DNA from 2 places in the Salinarimonas chemoclinalis genome. Region 2 is predicted to be linked to the other one. Evidence: riboswitches for the same ligand, from Rfam matches in the RefSeq annotation. Region 2 holds a riboswitch; the other holds the start of a gene.

Region 1 (4,403 bases), on a different contig from region 2:
TGCGCCGGCCCCTGCACGGGAGAGATCGGCAAGGAGGAGTACGCGGCCCTCGCCGGCGAGGCGCAGGCCTTCCTCGCCGGCCGCTCCAGCGCGGTGAAGGAGCGGCTCGCCGCCGACATGCAGGAGGCGGCCGAGGCGCTCGAGTTCGAGCGCGCGGCGCGCTACCGCGACCGCATAGCGGCGCTTTCCGCCATCCAGGGGTCGCAGGGGATCAACACCCAGTCGGTGGAGGAGGCGGACGTCGTCGCCATCGACGAGCAGGCCGGGGCCTATTGCGTCGAGGTGTTCTTCTTCCGCAACTGGCAGAACTGGGGCAACCGCGCCTACTTCCCCAAGGCCGACAAGGGCCTCGCGCCCCAGGAGGTGCTCGCCTCCTTCGTCTCGCTGTTCTACGCCGACAAGCCGCCGCCGCGCCTGGTGCTGCTCTCGCACGACATCGAGGAGCGCGACCTCGTCCAGAAGGCGCTGACGCTGAAGGCCGGCCACAAGGTGGAGGTGCACGCCCCCAAGCGCGGCGAGCGCCGCGCCATCGTCGAGGCGGCCCTGCGCAACGCCAAGGAGGCGCTCGGCCGGCGCCTCGCGGAGCGCTCCTCGCAGGCGAAGCTGCTCGACGTGCTCGCCCAGGCCTTCGGCCTGGCGCGCGCGCCCCGGCGGGTGGAAGTCTACGACAACTCGCACATCATGGGCACGAACGCGGTCGGTGCCATGATCGTCGCCGGCGTCGGCGGCTTCATGAAGCAGCACTACCGCACCTTCAACATCAAGTCGCAGGACCTCACCCCCGGGGACGACTTCGGCATGATGCAGGAGGTGCTCGGCCGGCGCTTCGCGCGGCTGGTGAAGGAGCATCCCGATCGCATTGTGCATGCCCGCGAGGCATCGGCGGACGAGCCGGAGGAGGCGCACGAGATCGAGGACGCGCCGATCGCGGGAGCCCCCGAGACGGAGAGCGAGGAGGAGGAGCTCGAGGCCGCGGCAGCGAACGACGAGGAGTTCCCCGCATGGCCCGACCTCGTGCTCATCGACGGCGGCGCGGGACAGGTCGCTGCCGCGCGCAAGGCGCTGGCCGAGATCGGCGTCGCCGACGTGGCCGTCGTCGGCATCGCCAAGGGCCGTGACCGTGACGCGGGGCGCGAGACCTTCTTCGTCGAGGGCAGGAACCCGTTCAAACTGCCGCCGCGCGACCCGGCGCTCTACTTCGTCCAGCGCCTGCGCGACGAGGCCCACCGCTTCGCCATCGGCACCCATCGCGCCAAGCGCAAGCGCACGATGGTGCAGAACCCGCTCGACGAGATCGCCGGCATCGGCCCCGCCCGCAAGCGCGCGCTCCTCCACCACTTCGGCACGGTGAAGGCCATCCAGCGCGCCGCGCTCGAGGACCTGATGAAGGCCCCCGGGGTCAACGCCGCGACGGCGAAGGCGGTCTACGACCACTTCCACGACTGACGGGCCGCTCCAGCCGCGTCGGGCGCCGCGGCCGGCCGCGCCGCCCGCGCGACGCCGTGCGGCCCCGCTTGCGCCGGGACGCGGGCGGGTCTACACCCGGCACGTCTCACGGGGTGCTCCGACGGAGCTGAGAGGCGCGAGTGCGCGCCAACCCGTCGAACCTGATCCGGGTCGTACCGGCGTAGGGATGAGCGACGGGCCGCGCGCTGCGGCCGCCTCCGCACATCGTCGCCCGTCCGCCCCGGCTCTCGCGAACCGGAGCCGCCGATGCACACGCCCCTACGCCCCTCGCCCGCCATGCGCCTCGCCCTCGGGCTCCCCGTCCTGGCGGCGGCCCTCGCCACGCCGCCGACGCCGGCCGCCGCGCAGGAGCGGCCGACGCTCACCGTCTACACCTACTCCTCCTTCGTCGGCCGCTACGGCCCGGGCGAGGCCATCGCCGAGCGCTTCGAGGCCGCCTGCGGCTGCGATCTCGAATGGGTCACCGCGGACGACGCGGGCTCGCTCCTCGGCCGGCTGCGGCTCGAGGGCGCCTCGACCCGGGCCGACGTCGTCCTCGGCCTCGACATGAACCTCGCCGCGCAGGCCCGCGCGCTCGACCTGTTCGCGCCCCACGGCATCGCGCCCGGCCCGCTCGACATGCCGGTCGCGTGGCAGGACGAGACCTTCCTGCCCTACGACTGGGGCCATCTCGCCTTCGTCTACGACACGACCCGCCTCGAGACCCCGCCGGAAAGCCTCGAGGCGCTCTTCACGGACCCGGAGGGCCCGAGCGTCGTCCTCCAGGACCCGCGCACCAGCGCGCCCGGCTTCGGGCTGCTGCTCTGGTCGAGCGCCGTCTTCGGCGAGGGGATGGCCGACGCCTGGGCCACGCTGACGCCACGGGTCGTGACCTTCACGACCGGATGGTCGGAGGCCTACGGGCTCTTCCTGGAGGGCGAGGCGGACATGGTGCTCTCCTACTCCACCTCGCCCGCCTACCACCGCTCGGTGGAGGACGAGACCCGCTACGAGGCCGCCCGCTTCGCGGAAGGACACTACCTCCACGTCGAGATCGCCGGCGCGACGCGCACGACCGACACGCCCGAGCTCGCCCGCGACTTCCTGCGCTTCATGCTCGACGACGGCTTCCAGAGCCTGATCCCGGAGGGCAACTGGATGTACCCGGCGCGCCTGCCGGAAGGCGGCCTGCCGGAGAGCTTCGCGGGGCTGATCGAGCCCGGCGAAGCCTTCCTGTTCGACTCCGATCGCGTCTCCGCCGAGCGCCGGGCGCTCATCGACGCCTGGCTCGAGGCGACGACGCGGTGAGGCGGGCCGCCGGGCTGCGTGCGCCGCATCCGGGCGCGCTCGTCGCGCTCGCGCTGGCGGGGCTCGCGGCGGCGGCGTTCGGCGCGTTGATCGGGGCGGCGCAGGACCGGCCGAGCGTGCTCGCGCTCGACGCCTACCTGCGCCGCATCCTCGTCTTCTCCCTCGGACAGGCCGCGCTCTCGACGGTGCTGTCGCTCGTCCTCGGCGCGGCGCTGGCACTGGCGCTGGCGCGGCGGCGCTTCCCGGGGCGGAGCCTCGCGCTGGCGGCGCTCGGGGCGGCGGCGGTGATGCCGGCGATCGTCGTCGTGTTCTCGGTCGTCGCGGTCTACGGACGCTCGGGCTGGCTCGCGGCGGGGATCGAGGCGGCGGGGCTCGCGCCGAGGCCGAACCCATTCGGCTGGCCGGGCATCCTCGTCGCCCACGTCTTCCTCAACGCCACGCTCGCCGCCCGCGTCTTCCTCGACGCGCTGTCGCGCGCACCCGCGGAGCACTGGCGGCTCGCCGCGATCCTCGGCTTCGGGCCGCGGGCGACCTTCGCGCATCTCGACTGGCCGATCCTGAAGCGCGAGGCGCCCGGCCTCGCGGGGCTCGTCTTCCTCCTGTGCTTCACCAGCTTCGCCATCGTGCTGACGCTCGGCGGCGGGCCGGGCAAGGCGACTCTCGAGGTGGCGATCTTCTCGGCGCTCAGGGTCGAGCTCGACTTCGCCCGCGCGGCGATGCTCGCCGGCCTCCAGCTGGCGATCTGCCTGTCGCTGACGCTCCTGCTGCACTGGGCGGTGACGCAGGCCCCCGTCGCGCCCACCGAGCGCCTGCCGATCGCGCGTCCGGACTGCGCTGACCCGCGCCTGCGCCTCCTCGACCTGGTCGTGCTGGCGCTCGGCGGCGCGCTCGTCCTGCCGCTGCTCGCGGCGACGCTGGAGGGCGCAGCCGCGCTGCCGCGGGTGCTCGACGGCGACCTCGCCCGCGCCGCGACGACGAGCGTGACGATCGCCCTCGTCTCCGCCGCCCTCGCCTGCGCCATGGCGATCGCGCTCGCGGGCGCGGCGCAGGCGGCACGGGAGCGCAGGCGCGGGCGGCTCGCGGCGGCATACGACGTGCTCCCGGCGCTGGTGCTGGCGATCCCGCCCTTCGCGCTGACGGCGGGGCTCTTCCTCCTGCTGCGCGGACGGGTCGGCGCCACGGAGGCCGGGTTCGTGCTGCTCCCCCTCGTCAACGCCATCGGCGCGCTGCCCTTCGCCTACCGCTTCCTCGCCCCGGCTCTCGCCACGAGCGCGGAGCGCCACGGGCGCCTCGCGGCTCTGCTCGGGCTCACGGGCCTGCGCCGCCTCGCCATCGTCGACTGGCCGGTGTTGCGCCGCCCTCTCGCCGGCGCCTTCGCCTTCGCGGCCGCCCTCTCCTTCGGCGATTTCGGCATCGTCGCGCTGTTCGGCGGGGCGGAACTGCGCACCCTGCCCTACCTCCTGTACGAGCGCCTGGGCGCCTATCGCCTCGACGAGGCGGCGGCGATCGGGCTCCTCCTCGTCGCGGCCGCCTTCGCGCTCTCCGCCTTCGCCACACGGATGGCCCGATGCTGACGATCGACGCCTGCCGCCTCGCCTGGCCGGACTTCGAGGCGGAGTATGCGCTCGAGGCCCCAGCGGGATCGATGC
Region 2 (4,403 bases):
CCACCATCACCGGATCGAGCACCACGCGGGTCACGCCGTGCCGGGCGAGGCCGGCGGCGACCGCCTCGATCACGGCGGGCCGGGAGAGCATGCCGATCTTCACGGCGTCGACCTTCAGGTCCGAGAGCACGCTGTCCATCTGCGCCGCGACGAACTCCGCGGGCACGTCGTGGATGCCCTGGACGCCGCGGGTGTTCTGGGCGGTGAGCGCGGCGATCACGCTCGCGCCGTAGACGCCGCGGGCGGAGAAGGTCTTCAGGTCGGCCTGGATGCCGGCGCCGCCGCCCGAATCCGAGCCGGCGATGGTGAGGGCGATGGCGGTCATGCGGTCTCCTCGTTGGGTCAGGCGCCGCGGGCGGCGAGCGCCTCGTCGACGAGGCGGCGCAGGCGCCCCGCGGCGGCGGTGGGGTCGTCGGCGCCGAAGATCGCGGAGATGACGGCGATGCCGTCCGCGCCCGCGCCGATCACGGAGCGGGCGTTCGTTTCGTCGATGCCGGCGATGGCGCCGAGCGGCAGGCCCGGCGCCGCCGCGCGGCCCGCGGCGGCGACCGCCGCGAGGCCCGAGAGCCCGATCGGCGGGTCCGGGTTGTCCTTCGACGTCGTGGCGAACACGCCGCCGATGCAGCCGTAGTCGACGGGCACCTGCGCGAGCGCGCGGGCGTGGTCGGGCGTCTTCAGCGTCCAGCCGATGATCGCGTCGGGCCCGAGCAGGCGACGCGTGTCGCGCGGGTCCATGTCGCTCTGGCCGAGATGGACGCCGTCCGCCCCCGCGGCGAGCGCGACGTCGACGCGATCGTTGACGAGGAGCGGCACACCCGTGCCGGAGAGCGTCGTCCTCAGCGCGCGGGCGAGGTCGACGAGCGTGCGCGTGTCCGCGTGCTTCTCGCGCAGCTGCACCAGCGTCGCCCCGCCCGCCACGGCGCGCCCGACGAGGTCGACGAGATCGCGCCCGCGCGCGTCCGCGAGGCCGACGATGGCGTAGAGGCGAAGGTCGACGGGGTTCCTGGCGGCGTGATTCACGAGACCCTCGCACGGGAGACGAGCGCCGCCCCGTCGAGCGCGTCGAGCGCATCGAGGTAGGCGGCGGGGAAGGAGCCGGGGCCGGCGGCGCGGCCGCCGGCGATCTCGCCGGCGACGCCGAGAACGACGAGCGCCGCCGCCGCGGCGACGAGCGCGTCGTCCTCCAGCGCGGCGAAGGCGGCGACGAGCGCGGAGCCCGCGCAACCCATCGCGGTGACGCGGGCCATCAGCGGGTGTCCGTTGGCGATGCGGACGGCGCGGGTGCCGTCGGTCACGAGATCGGTCGGGCCGGTGAGGGCGACGACGCAGCCGTGATCGCGGGCGAAATCCATCGCGGCCTCCGCCGTCGGCGCGCGTCCGGCGAGCGCCTCGAGCTCTCCCGGGTTCAGCCGCACGATCGCCGGGCGCGTGCGCAGCAGATCGCGGGCGACGCCGAGGCGGGGCGGCGACGCCTCGACGAAGACCGGATCGAGCACGAGCGGCCGGTTCGCCTCGCGCGCGGCGGCGACGGCGACGGGGATGCCGGCCCGGCGCTCCGCGTCGAGCGTGCCGAGGTTGACGAGCACGGCGTCCGCGAGCCGCGCGAAGTGAGCGGCCTCCTCGGCGGCGATGGTCAGCGAGGGGATCGCGCCCGCGGCGAGCAGCAGGTTCGCGGTGAAGGCCTGCGCTGCGGCGTTGGTGAGCGCGTGCACCCGCGGGCGCCGGGCGCGGGCCTCCGCGAGGAGCCGGGCGGCGTGCTCCGCGATCCGATGCGTTGCGATGTCATGAGACGCGGCGGCGCGCGCGGGCGCGTTCTCGTCCATGTCTCGTTCCCTCCGCCGGCACGACCCGGATCAGGTTCGATGGGTTGGCGCATGCGCCTCTCAGCCCGGACGGGCACCCCGTGAGACCGTGGAAGAGGAGTTAGCGCGCCCGCCCGCCGCGCGCAAGGGGTGGCCGAACCCGGGCAGGATCGCTCCGCCGGGAAGGGCGGCGCATCATCGGACCGCGAGCACCACGGACATGCGCTGTGCGAAGAGCGGCCAGTCCTGCTTCATCCCGGGCGCGACCAGGGGATCGTGATAGGACACCACGGCCCACCCCCCGTTCGGCGTCTGGTAGACGTCCATTCCCGTGATCACGACGAAGTGGCTCCCGTCCACGTGCGCCACGATCGGCCGGCCGGTCCGGCGCAGGTGCGTGATGAAGTCCGGCGCCCAACGACTGATCTCGAGCGTGCCGATCCGGCCGCCGAACATGCCGACGAGACGGGAGATTTCGCTGATGTGCCCGGGACGCAGGCAGAGATCCGGGCGTCGGCAGCACGGCGCGCCGTAGGCGAGTTCCAGCATCTGGCACTGGCTGGGGGTCGGCAGCCCGACCGTCTCCGCCGCCATCTTCGCGCTGGCGACCCAGCACCAGACGACCGTGTCCTGACGGTGGTAGGGGACGGACAGATGGACGCTGTCGACGAGGACTTGCGCGCGCGCTTCACCGCCGCGCGTCCCCGCGACGGCCAGAACACACGACAGGAGAACGAGAGCGCGTACCGCTGTCGCCCACGAGCGAAACGTCATGATGGCCCCCATACGCTCCCCGAGTGGCATCAGACTGTCACGCCCGGCCGAGCGTGGCAATCGGCCGTTCCGGTTTCGCGACGGCCGATCGGGCTTGAACCGGAAGGAAGGAGCGAACATTGTCGGCGCGTACCACCCCAGGGCCTCGTCCCGACGACCGCGACCGTGCGCTCGCGCACGGCACGGTCTCGCGCAGGCGCGAATTCAGATCATAGCCAATTCCGGAGAGATCATGCTCTACGTCGACATCCCCACCCAGCCCGAGCTGCAGACGCTCGTCGCCGCCCGGAGCGAGGCTTCGGTCTCGTTCTACCTGCGCACCACGCCCGAGACGCAGGACATCGGCGCAGCGCGGATCGCGCTCGGCAACCTGCTTCGGACGGCAGTGGGCGAGCTCGAGGCGGCGGGGACCGACAAGCGCACCATCTGGCCCATCGAGGAGCAGGTGCACGACCTCCTCGACGACGACGGCTTCTGGACCCATCAGGCGAACTCCCTCGCGCTATTCGTCACGCCCGGCGGACTGCGTTCGTTCCGCCTCCCCAACCGTCTGGAAGACATGGTCCAGGTCTCGGACCGCTTCCACCTCAAGCCACTGCTGCGCGCGCTCACGGCGCAGCAGCACGCGTTCGTGCTCGCGCTCGCCGAGAACGAGGTGCGCCTCGTCGAGGTCTTCGCCGATCTGCCCGCCAGCGAGGTCGCGGTCGCGGGCATGCCGCGCGACGCCGCGTCCGCCGCCGGGACGGCCAACGTCAACTCGCGCAGCTACTCCGGCCGCAAGGGCGGCGGCGAGGGGCAGAAGGTGCTCCTGCGCGGGTATTGCCGCAAGGTCGACGCGGCGCTGCGGCCAGTTCTCGCGGGCCGATCCGAGCCGTTGATCCTCGCCGCCGCCGAGCCGCTGCGGTCGATGTTCCGCTCGCTCGCGACCCACCAGAACCTCGCGGCCGAGACCCTGGACGCGAGCCCCGTACGCAAGTCCGCGTCGGAGCTCGCCGCCGAGGCGCGGCCGGTCCTCGACGCGATCCACCAGCGCGAGATCGAGGCGGTGCACGCCCTGTTCAGCGCCCGCGAGAACGAGGGCCGCGCGACGACGCAGATCGCGCGTGCGGCGCGCGCCGCCACGTTCGGGGCCGTGGACACGCTGCTCGTGGACATCGACGAGGTCGTGCCCGGCACGATCGACGAGACGACCGGCGAGGTGAGCTTCGCCGACGAGGAGAGCGCCGACAGCTACGGCGTCGTGGACGAGATCGCCGGGCGCGTGCTCGCCGCGGGCGGACGCGTCCTCGCGGTTCGGCGCGACGACATCCCGCAGAAGCAGTCGCTCGCCGCGATCCTGCGCTACGCGATCTGAGCCCGGGCAGGCCTCGCCGGGGCTGCGGGCGGCCCGCTCAGTCCCGGCAGGCGAAGGGCGGGAAGGTGCTCGCGGTCCCGGCGTTCATGGCCAGGATCACCATCACGTTGGCCATGGCGAGCTCTGCCTCGCTACGCGGGCAGACGTCGGCGGGCGCGGTGCAGCCCGAGGCGATGAAGGCGTCGTGTCGGGCGACGAACTCGGCGGAGAGGCCCTCGGTGCCCATGCGCCGCGTCGCCTCCTCCCAGGAGGCGGCGTAGCGCACGCACTTCTCCCGCGTCCAGGCGTCGCCCGTCCCGGGCGGGCCCGCGGTGCCGTCGAGGGCTTCCCCCTCCCAGGACCCGCCGCTCCAGTGATCGCCGACGAAGCCGTCGTCGTGCTGTGCGCGTGCAGGGTGGACCGCCGGGCCGACGAGGAGGCACGCGGCCGCGAGCGCTAGGAGCGCGACCCGGCCCCGCGCCGGCGCGAAGGCC

The links. Region 2 has a riboswitch for thiamine pyrophosphate ahead of thiM (hydroxyethylthiazole kinase). Riboswitches for the same ligand answer to the same signal wherever they lie in the genome.
Region 1: it holds a riboswitch for thiamine pyrophosphate, as region 2 does, so the genes downstream of both, thiB (thiamine ABC transporter substrate binding subunit) here and thiM (hydroxyethylthiazole kinase) in region 2, are expected to answer to the same signal.

What each region holds. Positions count from the first base shown of each region.
Region 1 covers NZ_JBGMWH010000011.1:96,728-101,130, reverse strand. The annotation lists gene uvrC (excinuclease ABC subunit UvrC) at 1-1,446, shown strand, start outside; TPP riboswitch at 1,546-1,651, shown strand; gene thiB (thiamine ABC transporter substrate binding subunit) at 1,714-2,754, shown strand; gene AB9M23_RS16455 (ABC transporter permease family protein) at 2,751-4,328, shown strand; gene AB9M23_RS16450 (thiamine ABC transporter ATP-binding protein) at 4,322-4,403, shown strand, end outside.
Region 2 covers NZ_JBGMWH010000002.1:186,067-190,469, forward strand. The annotation lists gene thiD (bifunctional hydroxymethylpyrimidine kinase/phosphomethylpyrimidine kinase) at 1-325, opposite strand, end outside; gene thiE (thiamine phosphate synthase) at 343-1,020, opposite strand; gene thiM (hydroxyethylthiazole kinase) at 1,017-1,823, opposite strand; TPP riboswitch at 1,813-1,914, opposite strand; gene AB9M23_RS04700 (papain-like cysteine protease family protein) at 1,998-2,576, opposite strand; gene AB9M23_RS04705 (baeRF11 domain-containing protein) at 2,809-3,930, shown strand; gene AB9M23_RS04710 (hypothetical protein) at 3,968-4,403, opposite strand, start outside.